2 regions of the Micromonospora sp. NBC_00330 genome follow, and region 2 is predicted to be linked to the other one. Evidence: predicted binding sites of a transcription regulator. Region 2 holds the regulator's gene; the other holds the start of a gene.
What was found. The regulator HspR, encoded in region 2, represses chaperone genes until heat shock. The targets are predictions, from matches to a motif close to TTGAGTNNNNNNNACTCAA.
Positions count from the first base shown of each region.

Region 1: the regulator HspR is predicted to act here: its motif matches at 3,903-3,921, upstream of lon (endopeptidase La).

Region 1 is NZ_CP108012.1:2,455,268-2,462,872, reverse strand. It holds gene OG598_RS10880 (hypothetical protein) at 1-793, shown strand, start outside; gene OG598_RS10875 (histone-like nucleoid-structuring protein Lsr2) at 920-1,267, opposite strand; gene OG598_RS10870 (response regulator transcription factor) at 1,412-2,020, opposite strand; gene OG598_RS10865 (sensor histidine kinase) at 2,119-2,850, shown strand; gene OG598_RS10860 (manganese catalase family protein) at 2,934-3,803, shown strand; gene lon (endopeptidase La) at 3,945-6,275, shown strand; gene OG598_RS10850 (DoxX family protein) at 6,407-6,811, shown strand; gene OG598_RS10845 (right-handed parallel beta-helix repeat-containing protein) at 6,900-7,605, shown strand, end outside.
Region 2 is NZ_CP108012.1:5,804,964-5,812,568, forward strand. It holds gene OG598_RS26395 (cation:proton antiporter) at 1-563, shown strand, start outside; gene OG598_RS26400 (GNAT family N-acetyltransferase) at 552-1,010, opposite strand; gene OG598_RS26405 (hypothetical protein) at 1,183-1,614, shown strand; gene OG598_RS26410 (hypothetical protein) at 1,774-1,968, opposite strand; gene OG598_RS26415 (heat shock protein transcriptional repressor HspR) at 2,105-2,545, opposite strand; gene dnaJ (molecular chaperone DnaJ) at 2,576-3,757, opposite strand; gene grpE (nucleotide exchange factor GrpE) at 3,843-4,598, opposite strand; gene dnaK (molecular chaperone DnaK) at 4,647-6,515, opposite strand; gene OG598_RS26435 (ABC transporter) at 6,736-7,605, shown strand, end outside.

The DNA of each region.
Region 1 (7,605 bases), 3.3 Mb from region 2:
GTTGGCCGGCAAGCGCCGCGCCGTGCTGGACCGGATCACGACCGCCATCGACCGGGTCGGACCCCGGCCGCAGGGCCTCGCGCAGCTCGCCGAGTGCCAGGTGCAGCCCACCGGCGGCACGGGCGGCAACAACGGCGGCGGCACCACGCCCACCACCACCCCCGGCGGTGGCAACAACGGCGGTGGCAACAACGGTGGCGGTAACAACGGTGGCGGCAACAACGGCGGCGGCACCGAGCCCGGCGCCGGGCTCGGCGTGCTCGCCAACGACTGCGACGAGAGCCGGCTCCAGCCACACGACGGTTTCCAGAACGGCAACCGCTGCGTGAGCACCGAGTTCGGTGAGGTCGGCGCGGCGGCCAACAACCCGTCGCTGCTGATCACCCAGTTCCCCGAGCAGGTCGGCCAGAACCAGGCCTTCACCCTGCGGGTCAGCACCCGCAACCTGGTCCGGGACCGTTTCCTGGCCGCCGGTCAGGGTGGCTACTACGTGGAGAGCTCGCTCCTCAACGACCAGGGCCTGGTCCGCGGTCACTTCCACACCGCCTGCCGGATGCTGGACAGCCTGACCGCTCCGCCGGAGCCGCAGGAGGTGCCCGCGTTCTTCGTCGCGACCGAGGACGGCCGCGGTGGCGCCCAGCCCGACGAGGTGACGATTCAGATTCCGGGCCTGCCGGAGTCCGGTACCGCCCAGTGCTCCGTCTGGGCCGGTGACGGCTCGCACCGCCTGCCGATGATGGAGCGGGCCAACCAGACCCCCGCCTTCGACTCGGTGCGCATCGACGTCAACTGAGCTGACGTACCAACGGCGGCCGGCCATCCGGGGCGACAACCCGGGGTGGCCGGCCGCCGCTTCGTTTCGGGCGTCCGGACAGACGACGGGGCCCCGCCGTTTCCGGCGGGGCCCCGTCGAGTCGCGTCAGCGGCTCTTGTACGCCTCGACGACCTCAACCGGGATCCGGCCGCGCTCGGAAATCTTGTAGCCGTTCTTGACGGCCCATTCCCGGATCGCCCGGTTCTGCTCGCGATCCATTCCCGCGCCGGTGGGTCGCCCGGGCCGCCGGACTGAACGGGTGCTCTCCACCGGACCGCGCCCGATCCGCCGACCCGCATTGATGTACGGATCGAGCGCCTTGCGCAGGACGCCGGCATTCTCGTCGGAGACATCGATCGTGTAGGCCACGCCGTCGAGACTGAACTCAACCGTCCGGTCGGCCTTCCCACCGTCGAGGTCGTCGGTCAGGACCGTGATTACTTTTCTCGCCATTGCCGATTACTCCCTGTGTGCGGCGGGATGTGTCCAAAGTCTGACCTACCACCCCGGTAATCCGCAACAATATGCCTTCCATTCATTCGGCGCGTCGCGATTCCGTTACCGAGCAAAACCGTGAATCGGTTCGGTGCCGAGGCTTCATTCCCCGAGGATGCCGCTGTGACCGGCGACGGCAGCCGCCTCGGCCCGGTTCGAGACCCGCAACTTGCGCAGCAACGCGGCGGTCATCCGTTTCACCGTCCGTTCGGAGACGTGCAGTTCTTCGGCGATGTCGACGGTGCTGCGGCCGGCGGCGATCGCTCGCAGCAGTCGCCGTTCCTCGCCGTCCAGGTCGACGGACGCGAAGCGCGTGGGTCGCAGCATGGCGCGCAGCAGTTCGGCCGGCAGCACCGCCCAGCCGTCGAGGATCGCCAGCAGCGGGGGCAGCAGCTCCTCCGGTTCGCTGGTCTTGGGCAGGAACCCCTCGGCGCCGGCCCGCAGCGCCTCCACCGCTGGCTCTGGGTCGTCGGAACCGGACATCGCGACCACGCGTACCCGTGGGGTGGTCCGCCGGATCGCGGCCACCGCCCGGATGCCGCCGGGCGGCGGCATGTGCAGGTCGACCAGGGCCAGGTCGGGGCAGTAGTTGCTGACCAGGGCCGCCGCCGCTGCCGCGTCGCCGGTCGAGGCGACCACCTCGGCCCGGCCGTTGGTGGTGATCGGGAGCAGCAACTCCAGGCCGCGGACGAAAAGGGGGTGATCGTCCACGACGACGAGTCGCAAGGTGGAGGCTCCCGGCATGTCTGCGCCGTTCCCCAGCGGGTACCGATCATGCGGGTTCGCACCGAACGAGGGGAGTCGGGTGGATGCGCGTACGGCACGGTTTGCGGGACCTGCTGCGAGGGTTGCGCCCCATTGAGCCGACACCCGGCGAGAGACGGCCGGCGGCGGCCGATTCGGAGTTGCTGCTGCGGGTGTTGTGCCACGAGTTCCGGACGCCGATCAGCACCCTGACCTCGCTGACCCGCGCGCTGGCCGACGAGCGTCGGGAGCTGACCGGGGACGATCGGCGGGCGATCAGTGAGCTGGCCCGCGACCAGGCCGCCCACCTGCAGAGCCTGCTGCGCGACGCGACCGCCGGCACCGGCGTGCTGACGCCGACCTCGCAGCCGGAGCCGGCCGTCGCGCTGTCGGGCATCCTGCGGGAGGCCGCCGCGTTGGTGCCGGTCGGACGTCGGCGGGCGCGGGCCACCCGGGAGGCGGCCTCCTGCCCGGTGCCGGCCGGACGAACCAGACAGGTGCTGGTCAACCTGGTGCAGAACGCGTTGCGGCACGGGCCGCCGGACGGACAGGTCGGGCTCTACGCCACAGTGCGCGGCCCCGGTCTGAGCATCCTGGTCACCGACGAGGGTCGGGTCGACGATGCGCTGCTGGTGGCGCTGCGGCGTCCGGCGCCGGCCGTCGGGATGTCCGGTCTGGGCCTGTGGATCGCGCGGCAGCTCGTCGCGACGGATGGGGGAGCGTTGCGGGCGCACCGGCTACGGCCCCGTGGAGTGGCGCTGGAGGTGCTGCTGCCGATGGCTCGCCCGGTGCGCTGACCCGGGCGGGACACCGGTTGGCCCGCTCGGGTCATCGGGGCGGGAACGGCCTCGCTACCTATTTGCGGTACCGAGGAGGTTGGATGTTCAGCCACGTCAAGGATCTGCAGTTCGAAGCCAAGCCGGACGGCCCGGATGCGGCGTTCGCCCGCCGGTTGCAGGAGGTGCTGGGCGGCAAGTGGGGCGAGATGACGGTCGCCAACCAGTATCTCTTCCAGGGTTGGAACTGCCGCCTGCCCGGGAAGTACAAGGATCTGCTGCTCGACGTCGGCACGGAGGAGATGGGCCACGTCGAGATGATCGTCACGATGATCACCCGGCTGTTGGACAACGCGCCGCTGTCGCTGACCGAGGGGATCGCGGAGGATCCCGGTGGTGCCGCGACCTACGCCGGTGAGAACCCGGCGCACTTCATCCACGGCGGGGGTGGGGCCCTGCCCACCGATTCCAACGGGGTGCCCTGGAACGGCGCGTTCATCACCGCCAGCGGCAACCTGTTGGCCGATTTTCAGCTCAACGTCACCGCCGAGGCGCAGGGTCGGCTCCAGGTCGCCCGGTTGTTCCACATGACCGACGACCCGGGCGTCAAGCAGATGCTGCGCTTCCTGCTGGCCCGCGACACCATGCACCAGAACATGTGGCTGGCGGCGATCGAGCAGCTCAAGGAGGACGGGCTGGAGGAGATGCCCGTGCCGGAGGCGTTTCCGGACTCGGGCGAGTTCACCGCGGAGTACGGCTACACCTACCTGGGTTTCTCGTCGGGCACGGACGCCGCCCAGGGGCGCTGGGCGTCCGGGCCGTCGCCGGACGGCAAGGGCGAGTTCCGGTACGACGACAACCCGCGGGCGAACGCGCCGGAACCGGTGCTGCCTCCGGGTGACCCTCGGTTGTACGGCACCAACCCGGGGGTGGCCGGCTCGGTGGTGAACACGGTGAAGAGCAAGCTCACCTGAGGTGCCTCGTCGGGTCGCCCGCCGGTCCCGGGCGGCCCGACGGACCGGGGAGAAGAGTGGTCTGGGTCACAGGCCGGAACAAGGGGAACGCTTTGTTACTTGAGTGAGACACGCTCAACTCAACGCGATGGCAGGTGTTCGATGGCAACTCTTCCGGTACTTCCCCTGACCGACGCCGTGCTGCTGCCCGGGATGGTCATCCCGGTAACCCTCGACCCCACCACCCAGGCCGCGATCGACGCGGCGCGGGCGACCGGCGACCGCAAGCTGCTGGCCGTGCCGCGCATCGACGGCGAGTACGGCCCGGTGGGCGTGGTCGCCACCATCGAAAAGGTCGGCCGGCTGCCCGAGGGTGAGCCCGCCGCCGTGATCCGTGGCCTGTCCCGGGCCCGGATCGGCTCCGGCGTGCCCGGCCCCGGCGCCGCCCTCTGGGTCGAGGCGACCGAACTCGACGAACCCGCCTACGCCGGTCGGGCCCGGGAACTCGCCCGCGAGTACCGCGCCCTGGTGACCTCCGTGCTCCAGCAGCGGGGCGCCTGGCAGGTCATCGACGCGGTGGAGCGGATGACCGACCTCTCCGAGCTGGCCGACTCGGCCGGTTACGCGCCCTGGCTGACGCTGGAGCAGAAGACCGAGCTGCTCGCCGCGCCGGACGTCACCGCCCGGCTGGAGCTGCTGGTCGGCTGGGTGAAGGACTACCTGGCCGAGCAGGAGGTCACCGAGCAGATCAACAGTGACGTTCGCGAGGGGCTGGAGAAGTCCCAGCGCGAGTTCCTGCTGCGCCAGCAGCTCGCCGCGATCCGCAAGGAACTGGGCGAGGACGAGCCGGACGGCTCCGCCGACTACCGGTCCCGCGTCGAGTCCGCCGAGCTGCCGGAGAAGGTACGCGAGGCGGCCATGCGCGAGGTCGGCAAGCTGGAACGGGCCAGCGACGCCTCCCCGGAGGCGGGCTGGATCCGTACCTGGCTGGACACCGTGCTCGAGATGCCGTGGGGCACGCGTACCGAGGACAACACCGACCTGGCCGCGGCCCGGGCGGTGCTCGACGCCGACCACGCCGGCCTGGCCGACGTGAAGGACCGCATCCTGGAGTACCTGGCGGTGCGCAACCGGCGTGCCGAGCGCAACCTCGGTGTGGTCAGCGGTCGCGGCTCCGGCGCGGTGCTCGCCCTCGCCGGTCCTCCCGGGGTGGGTAAGACCAGCCTCGGCGAGTCCGTGGCGCGGGCGCTCGGGCGTAACTTCGTCCGGGTCTCGCTCGGCGGCGTCCGCGACGAGGCGGAGATCCGCGGGCACCGGCGTACGTACGTGGGGGCATTGCCCGGTCGGATCGTCCGCGCGCTGCGCGAGGCCGGTTCGATGAACCCGGTCGTGCTCCTCGACGAGGTGGACAAGCTGGCCGCCGGCTACGCCGGCGACCCGGCCGCCGCCCTGCTGGAGGTGCTCGACCCGGCGCAGAACCACACCTTCCGGGATCACTACCTGGAGGTCGACCTCGACCTGTCCGACGTGCTCTTCCTGGCCACCGCCAACGTGGTGGAGTCCATCCCCGGCCCCCTGCTGGACCGGATGGAGCTGGTCACCCTGGACGGGTACACCGAGGACGAGAAGGTCGCCATCGCCCGCGACCACCTGCTGCCCCGGCAGCGGGAGCGGGCCGGCCTGACCGTCGACGAGGTCACCGTCGCCGACGAGGCTCTCGCGCTGATCGCGGGGGAGTACACCCGGGAGGCCGGCGTCCGGCAGCTCGAGCGGGCCCTGGCCAAGATCCTGCGCAAGGTGGCGGTGACGCTGGCGACGGACCCGACGCCGGCACGCGTGGGCACCGACAACCTCGCCGGTTACCTGGGTCGGCCGAAGTTCACACCGGAGTCGGCCGAGCGCACCGCGGTGCCCGGCGTGGCCACCGGTCTGGCCGTCACGGGCACCGGCGGGGACGTGCTCTTCATCGAGGCGACCAGCATGGAGGGCGAGCCGGGGCTGACCCTGACCGGCCAGCTCGGTGACGTGATGAAGGAGTCGGCGCAGATCGCGCTCTCCTACCTGCGCTCCAACGGGCGGCGGTTCGGCATCGACCCGAACGCTCTCGCGGGACGCCGGATCCACGTCCACTTCCCGGCGGGCGCGGTCCCCAAGGACGGTCCGAGCGCCGGCATCACCATGGTCACGGCCCTGGCGTCGCTGGTCACCGGTCGCCCGGTCCGCCCCGAGTTCGGGATGACCGGTGAGGTGACGCTCTCCGGCCGGGTGCTGCCGATCGGTGGGGTGAAGCAGAAGCTGCTCGCCGCGCACCGTGCCGGCCTCACCGAGGTGATCATCCCGGCGCGCAACGAGCCCGACCTGGACGACCTGCCGACCGAGGTGCGCGAGGCGCTGACCGTGCACACCCTGGCCGACGTGGCCGACGTGCTCGCCCTGGCGCTGCGCCCGGCCGACGTGAAGACGCTGGACGGTCCGGCGCTCTTCGCGGTCTGACGCTCCGACCATCCGGGCCCCCGCCGTCTCCCGACGGCGGGGGCCCTTTCGGTACGCGGGGGAAGGTCTACTGTCTCGTCTGCACCGTCAACCACCTCTCCGCCGCGAGGCGGCCCCCTGGAGGAACCCCCGTGAACGTGGTGCTCTGGATCATTCAGATCCTGCTCGCCGCCGTCTTCGCCGGCGTCGGACTGGCCAAGCTGAGCCAGCCCAAGGAGAAGTTGCGCGACGTGATGCGGTGGGTGGACCCGGTGCCGCCGTCGCAGGTCAAGGCGCTCGGCGCTGTCGAGTTGCTGGCCGCCGCCGGGCTCGTGCTGCCCGCTGCCACCGGCATCGCCACGGTGCTCACCCCGCTCGCCGCCGTCGGACTGGTCATCGTCATGATCGGCGGCCTCCTGGTGCACCTGCGCGCCCGCAAGCAGCAGACCACCCAGGACGGACGTCGCACCGAGATCCAGGGCGCTGTCGCCTGCGCCGTGCTGCTCGTCCTCGCCGCCGTGGTGGCCTGGGGCCGTTTCGGCCCGTACGCCCTCTGATCCGCGTCGGCCGGCACGCGACAATGCACAGTAGAGTCTGCCCGCCGCTCGATGTGGCACTCCACGGGGGAGAGGTATGGAACCGATCGTGAGCGCACCTGCTGCGGTGCCGCCGGTAGTGCCACAACGGTCAGATCCACCGGGCCGACGGTTGGGGCGACGGATGCTCTTCGCCGGCGGCGCGGGCGCCGCGGTGGCGACGACGGTGGCCACCCTCGCGGGTGCCGAAGAGGCGGGATCGCCGCCCGTCACGACCGTTCGGGAGGCCCCGCTCAGCCTCCGGGACCCCCGGGTCGGCTGCCGGCTCGACGGCAGTGACGAGTCGGACAAGGTCACCGCCGCGCTGAACCTGCTGCCGGCCGGTGGCGGGGAGATCTTCCAACCGGTGGGCGCACTCGGTCTCGGATCGGAGGTCCGCTTCCCGACGAGTGTGACCTGGACCGGCGAGAACATCGGCGCGGCGATCATCCAGCCGGCCCCGGGCTACACCGGTCGTCTGGTCTCGAGCGGTAAGTACAACCAGATCTCCAACGTGCACTTCTACGGCATGCGGACCTCCAACGTGCTGTTGACCGTCCGTGGCCCCCGGTCGACCTTCCACCACCTGCACTTCGGCAACTCGGGCAGCCACGCCATCGAGTTCCTCGGCACGGACGCGGAAACGAGTGCCCACGCCAACAAGATCACTGACATCAACATCGAGGACTGCCTCGGCGTCGGCATCCTCGTGAACAAGGTCGCGTACGACAACGAGTTCCTCAACGTCTGGGTCGGTGAGTGCCAGACCGGGATAC
Region 2 (7,605 bases):
TGCTGCTCGGCGTACTCGGTCTGACGTTGTTGATCGCTGGCATCGCCGCGTCGCTCCAGGTGTCGGCGGCGGTCGGCGCGTTCCTCGTCGGCATCGCCCTGTCCGGCCCGGTGGCGCACCACGCCACCGAGTTGCTCTCGCCCCTGCGGGACCTGTTCGCCGCTGTGTTCTTCGTCTTCTTCGGCCTGACCACCGACCCGCAGGACATCCCGCCGGTGCTGCTGCCGGCACTCGCCCTGGCCGTGGTCACCATGGCGACGAAGACACTCACCGGCTACCTCGCGGCCCGCCGGGTCGGCATCGCGGAACCCGGTCGATGGCGGGCCGGCCTGGCGCTCGTACCCCGAGGTGAGTTCTCCATCGTCATCGCCGGTCTCGCGGTGGCTGCCGGGAGCGTCGAGCCGCGGTTGGCGGCGCTGGCCGCGACGTACGTCCTGATCACCGTGGTGACCGGGCCGATCCTGGCTCGGCTGCCCGACTTCCCGTGGTTCAAGCGGTGGCTGCGCAACCGCGCGGCGGCCCAACGGCGGGAGCCGATCCCGGCCGTCGACTCACTGCACTGAGCTCCACCTGAACGCCGCGGCGGCGTGGGTCGCACCCTCGCGGAGGTAGAAGCGGTGCGCCTCGGTCCGGGCGAGGCCGGACTCCAGGAAGACGTAGTCGGCACCCTGTTCGTGCGCCCACGCCCTGGCCGCCGCGAGGAGGTTGGAGCCGACACCCCGAGAGCGCCACTCGGGGTGCACGGCGAGATCCTCGATCGACGCCCGACGGCCGAAGCGCACGGAGAGGATGTCCAGGTAGGCGCTTGCCACGCCGATCAACTGATCGTCGTCCGATCGCGCCGCGAAAAGTGCGACGTCCTCGTGGGCGAGCAATTGCGCGGTCCGCTCGACGGCGCGGTCGCGGTCCCAATCCCCGGGACGGCTACCGGGAGGGGCGAAAAGCCACTCCAGCCCCGCGACGAAGTCGGCCTCGGCACCCCGCTGGAACCGTCTAACGTGGATAGTCATAGGAGCATCATCGGCTGCGCTGTCGATGCAATGGACCCGCCCGTGCCAACGGTTGCGGAATTGCTCCTCGCGGGTACTACCGCAGCACCCCACGGCGGGTTACCGTTTCGCCCCAGCAGCCACGGTCCGCAGGCAGCGTTGCCAGACGCGGGCGAGAGCGGAAGGTTGGCCGGTGAGCGTGCAGGAGTCGACGTTCCACGGCTTCGCCAACCCCGTCGATCCGACTCCGGCGGAGTTGCGAGCTTGGGCGTACAAGCCCGATTCGGTGCCGTTGGCCTCGATGCCACCCGACTGGGACCTGCTGGTCTCCGGCGACCGGCTGGTGTTGACACTCTTCGAGTTAGCGATGGATCCGACCTGCCCGGCCCGGCGTTTCGCGCTGCACTGCCTCTACATCTACGCGGCCGACGGCATCCGGACGAACTTCCGCGCCCACCCCAAGCGCCGCTTTCGCAAACTCGTCGAACAGGCCGAGCGTGACGGCGACGAACTGATGAAGGTCTGGGCGCACAACGGCCGCGTGCTGTTGGCCCGACCGGACCTCTTCGTCTACCGGGACTGGTGCGAGGGCGGCCTGGTCCGCGAAAACCGCCGCCTCGGCTGAGACGGCCAGGCGGCTCCCTCGCCCGCGGTGGCTGGGTGCTGTTGCTGTTTGCGGCTCCTTTGGAGCTGATGTCGCAAACGATTCACGCCTGGCCCGCACTGCGGAACGGCGAACGGGCCGGGACCCCCCGTGGGTCCCGGCCCGCACGTCGGTCACCGGTCAGTCCTGCTTGCGTTCCTTCTCGGCTCGGCCCCGTTCGCCGGCGTGGTCGCCGTCTTCGGCGAACCGGCCCGCGATGATCCGGTCCCGGTAGGTCCCCTCGGTCACCTTGTCGAACTTCTTGCGGACGGTCTCGGCCAGGTTCTCCAACCGGTCCTCGGTCTGCTGGGCCACCTTCTTCGCCGATTCCGCCATCGCTCCCCCTCGCCATGCCGGTAGGTCCAGATTGAGCCGATTGGACCCTTATCGACAGGCTAACTGAAGCGGCCCGGACCGCGCCGGGAATCCAGCGTGGTCCGGGCCGAGAAGACAGATCCGGGTGAGCGGCAGGTCAGCGATCGGGCATCCGGCGTGGGCGCCACACCACCAGGGCGGTGGACGTGCGGTTGGTCGGCACCAGATCCCGGCCCGGGAAGCGGGCCAGCGACTCCAGCTCCGCCACCCGGCGGTACGCGGCGTCCAGCTCCGCCTCCAGTCGGGCCACCCGCTGCTGTGCCTGCTCCAGCAGCCGCTCCAGCCCGATGATCCGCTTGACACCGGCCAGGTTGATCCCGTCGTCCTGGCTGAGCCGCTGCACCTCGCGCAGCAGCACCACGTCGCGGACGCTGTAGCGACGCCCGCCACCAGCAGCTCGGCCAGGCTGCACCAGCCCCAGCCGGTCGTACTGGCGCAGGGTCTGCGGGTGCATCCCCGCCATCCGTGCCGCTACCGAAATCATCAGCACCTTGGCCTCGTAGGCAGGGTCGCCCGAACCGAGGAACTCGCCCGACATCCCGCTCACCTCCGCGTCCATTCCACCGGACTAACTGACTCGACGCACCCGTGCGTCGAGATGTTCCCGGGCCGCCGGCGGGGTCTGCTCGGCGAACGACTCCAGCGCCGTGCGGGCCTCGTCCGACAGCCGGGCCGGCACCACCACGTCCAGCGTGACCAGCAGGTCACCGGCCTGCCCGTCGCGGCGGACCACACCCTTGCCCCGGGCCCGCAGCACCCGCCCGCTCGGCGTCCCCGGCGGCACCCGCAGGGTCATCGCACCGTCGAGCGTGGGCACCCGCAGGTCCGTGCCGAGCACGGCCTCCGCGAAGGTGACCGGCACGGTCAGCGTCAGGTCGTCCCCGGTACGCCCGAACAGCTCGTCCGGCCGGACCTTGACGTGCACGAAGAGGTCGCCGGCCGGGCCACCGCGCTCGCCCGGCTCGCCACGCCCGGCCAGCCGGATGCGTTGACCGTCGGCCACACCGGCCGGGAAGCGCACGTTCATGGTGCGGGTCTTGGTGACACCGCCGCTGCCGTGGCACTCCGGGCACTTCTCCTCGACCACGGTGCCGACGCCCTGGCAGTTGCGGCACGGCTCGGAGAAGCTGAACGACCCCTGGTTGCGGGTGGTCACGCCGGCACCATGACAGACCGGGCAGGTACGCGGCTGGGTGCCGGGCTTGGCCCCGTTGCCGTGGCAGGTGTCGCAGACTCCCGGCGCGCGCAGCGTCAGGGGCAGCGTCACGCCGCGCACCGCGTCGCCGAAGTCCAGCGCCACCTCGGTCTCCACGTCCCGACCACGGGCCGGACCGTGTGGTGCGGCCTGCCCACCGGCCTGACCGCCACTGAAGATGGAGCTGAAGAGGTCCTGGAAGCCGGCGCCGCCGAAGCGACGATCGCCGCCTCCGCCGCCGCCGAACATGTCGGAGACGTCGAACGGCATGCCGCCCGGCTGACCCCCACCCCGGGCGTTGCGCCGGAACGCGCCCGAGCCGAACAGCGAACGCATCTCGTCGTACTCGCGACGGCGGCCGCTGTCCGACAGCACGTTGTACGCCTCGGACGCGGCCTTGAACCGCTCCTCGGCCTTCGGGTCACCCGGGTTGTGGTCCGGGTGCGACTCCCGGGCCACCTTGCGGTACGCCTTCTTGATGTCATCCGCGGAGGCGGCCTTGTCCACGCCGAGCACGGCGTAGAAGTCCTTCTCGATCCAGTCCTTCGAACTCACCGGTCCACCTCCTTCCGACCCTGGTGGCCCGGCCGTCCCGCCCACCGCTGAGCGGTGGGCGGGACGGCTCGGTCACTGTCTGGCACTATTCCGGATCCGCGACCGCGACCAGCGCGGGGCGCAGCAGCCGCTCACCGAGCTGGTAGCCGCGTCGCATTACCTGTACGCAGGTCGGCTCGCTGACGTCGGCCGAGGTCTGGTGCGCGACCGCCTCGTGCCGGGTCGGATCGAACGGGTCGCCCTGCTCGCCGAAGGCGTTCAGGCCGAACTTGCCCAGCGCGGTGGTGAGTTGTTCCGCCACCGTGCCGAACGGCCCGACCAGGTCGCCGTGTTCCCGGGCCCGGTCCAGGTCGTCCAGGATCGGCAGCAGCGCGGCCAGCACCGAGCCGGTCGCCTGCTCCTGTACGAGGCTGCGGTCGCGGTCGACCCGCTTGCGGTAGTTGGCGTACTCGGCCGACACCCGCTGCAGGTCCCTGGTCCGCTCGTCGAGCTCGGCCCGCAGCGCCTCCAGTTCGGCGCCGAGCGAGGTGCCCGTGCCGCCGCCGTCCACCGGCTGCGCCGGGGCGTCCACCACCGGCGGACCGGACGGCTCCGGCCCGTCGGTGGAGTTGACCTCGACCTCGATCTCGTCGACCACGACCTCGGCGTCCTCGACCAGACCCTCGGCCGGCACACCGGTCTCCGCGTCGGCGGCGGTCCCCTCCGGCTCGGCGGTGTCGACGAGCTTGCGGTTGTTGCGGATGACGACCCGCTCCCCGTCGCCGGTCGGCTCCGTGGTCGCGGAGCCACCCGGCGCCGACCCGGTGTCGCCCGGGTCGGCGGCTCGTGGCTTCTGCGTCATGCGGCTACCTCATCCCCTTCGAGGTGGAAACGTGTCGGAGGCCGACGGTCACTTCTTGCCGTCCTCGTCCACGATTTCCGCGTCGACCACGTCGTCGGCGCCGCCCGCCTGCGCCCCGGTGGCACCGGTCGCGCCGGTCGCACCCGGGCCGGGCTCGCCACTCGGCTGCTGACCCTGCTCGGCCTGCTGCGAGTAGAGCAGCGAACCGGCCTGCTGGGAGACCTGAGCCAGCTTCTCGTGCGCCGACTTGATCTTCTCGATGTCCTGGCCGCCGAGGGCGCCACGCAGCTCGCCGAGCGCCTCGTTGAGCTGCTCGCGGTTCTCACCGGGCAGCTTGTCGCCGCTCTCGGCGAGGAACTTCTCGGTCTGCCACTGGAGCGCCTCGGCCACGTTGCGGGTCTCGGCGTCGTCGCGGCGGCGCTTGTCCTCCTCCGCGTGCTCCTCGGCGTCCCGGCGCATCCGCTCGATGTCGTCCTTCGGCAGCGAGGAGCCGCCGGTGATCGTCATCTTCTGTTCCTTGCCGGTGCCCAGGTCCTTGGCGTGCACGTTGACGATGCCGTTGGCGTCGATGTCGAAGGCGACCTCGATCTGCGGCACGCCGCGCGGCGCCGGCGGGAGGCCGGTCAGCTCGAAGGTGCCGAGCTTCTTGTTGTACGCCGCGATCTCACGCTCACCCTGGAACACCTGGATCAGCACCGACGGCTGGTTGTCGTCCGCCGTGGTGAAGACCTCGGAACGCTTGGTCGGGATTGTGGTGTTGCGCTCGATCAGCTTGGTGAAGATGCCGCCCTTGGTCTCGATGCCCAGGCTCAGCGGGGTCACGTCGAGCAGCAGGACGTCCTTGACCTCACCCTTGAGCACACCGGCCTGGAGGGCGGCGCCGACGGCGACGACCTCGTCCGGGTTGACGCCCTTGTTCGGGTCGCGGCCGGTGAGCTGCTTGACCAGGTCCGTCACGGCGGGCATCCGGGTCGAACCGCCGACCAGGATGACGTGCTCGACGTCGGAGATCTTGATCCCGGCGTCCTTCACGGCCTGCTCGAACGGGCCCTTGCAACGGTCCAGCAGGTCCTGCGTCATCCGCTGGAACTCGGCGCGGCTGAGCGTCACGTCGAGGTGCAGGGGGCCGGCCGCGCCGGCGGTGATGTACGGCAGGTTGATGTTGGTGGTGGTGGCGGCGGACAGCTCGATCTTGGCCTTCTCGGCTGCCTCGCGGAGCCGCTGGAGGGCCATCTTGTCCTGAGCCAGGTCGATGCCGTGCTCACCGCGGAACGTCTTGACCAGGTGGTCGATGATCCGCTGGTCCCAGTCGTCGCCACCGAGCTGGTTGTCACCGCTGGTCGACTTGACCTCGACGACGCCCTCGGCCAGCTCCAGCAGCGACACGTCGAAGGTGCCGCCGCCGAGGTCGAAGACCAGGACGGTCTGCTCCTTGGAGCCCTTGTCCAGCCCGTACGCCAGGGCGGCCGCGGTCGGCTCGTTGACGATCCGCAGCACGTTGAAGCCGGCGATCTCACCGGCCTCCTTGGTGGCCTGGCGCTGGCTGTCGTTGAAGTAGGCCGGAACGGTGATCACCGCGTCGGTGATCTGCTCACCCAGGTACGCCTCGGCGTCCCGCTTGAGCTTCATCAGCGTCCGGGCCGAGATCTCCTGCGGGGTGTACTTCTTGCCGTCGATGTCGACGGACCAGTTCGTGCCGACCTCGCGCTTGACCGACCGGATCGTCCGGTCCGGGTTGGTCACCGCTTGGCGCTTGGCGACCTCACCGACGAGCACCTCGCCGTTGCGGGCGAACGCGACGATCGAAGGAGTCGTCCGCGACCCCTCAGCGTTGGCGATGACGGTGGGCTCACCGCCCTCGAGAACGCTGACGCAGGAGTTCGTCGTGCCGAGGTCGATACCGACCGCACGTGCCATCTTCGCTTCCTCGCTTCATAAGGTTGTGCAGGTGACGGGCATCGCCCGTGGGCTGCTGGCGAGCACCGCCCGCAGCGGGCCCCACCACAAGTTGAGTGAACTTGACTCAATAGTGCCACGCGTTGGCCAATCGTCAAGTTGACTTGAGTCAACCCGACGCAACCCAGCCGTTATTACCGTCCGGTTGTCTTCCCTTGCATCGGTCGGGCACGCTTTAGCGGTGACGACGCACGGCGATCCCGCCACCCGTTCCGGTGCGCCCGCCGTCGCAGCCCGTACCGACCCGCCGGACGCCGCGGAGGAGCCGCCCGCCACCACCGGGGACGACAGCCTCCCCGGCGCACTGTCGGGCCTCCGGGAGGCGATTGGCGCGACCCGGTATCCCCTCGCGCTGCCCTCTGCCAACTCGGCCCGGCACAGCGCCACAGCACTCACCGACCAACTCGACGACTACCTGCTGCCCCGGCTCGCCCGGTTGGACGCACCACTGCTCGTGGTGGTCGGCGGCTCCACCGGCGCGGGTAAGTCGACCCTGGTCAACAGCCTGGTCAAGGCCCGGGTCAGCGCCGCCGGCGTGCTCCGGCCGACCACCCGCTCCCCGGTGCTGGTCTGCAACCCGTCCGACGCGGCCTGGTTCCGGCAGGGTGACCTCCTGCCCGGGCTGACCCGCACCACCGAGCCGAGCGACGATCCGCGCGCCCTGCACCTCGTCACCGCCCCGGCCCTGCCCGCCGGGCTGGCGTTCCTCGACGCGCCCGACATCGACTCGGTCGTCGACGCCAACCGGGCGCTCGCCACCCAACTGCTGGCCGCCGCCGATCTGTGGCTCTTCGTCACCACCGCCGCCCGGTACGCCGACGCGGTGCCCTGGGAGCTGCTGCGCAGTGCCCGGGCGCGCGGCGCGGTGATCGCCATGGTGCTGGACCGGGTGCCCGCCGAGGCCACCGACGAGATCGCCGCGCACCTGACCGAGATGCTCGCCGAGCAGGGCCTCGGCCGGGCGCCGCTGTTCGTGTTGCCCGAGACCTGGGTCGACGGTCAGGGGCTGCTGCCCGAGGGAGTCACCGCCCCACTGGCCGACTGGTTCGCC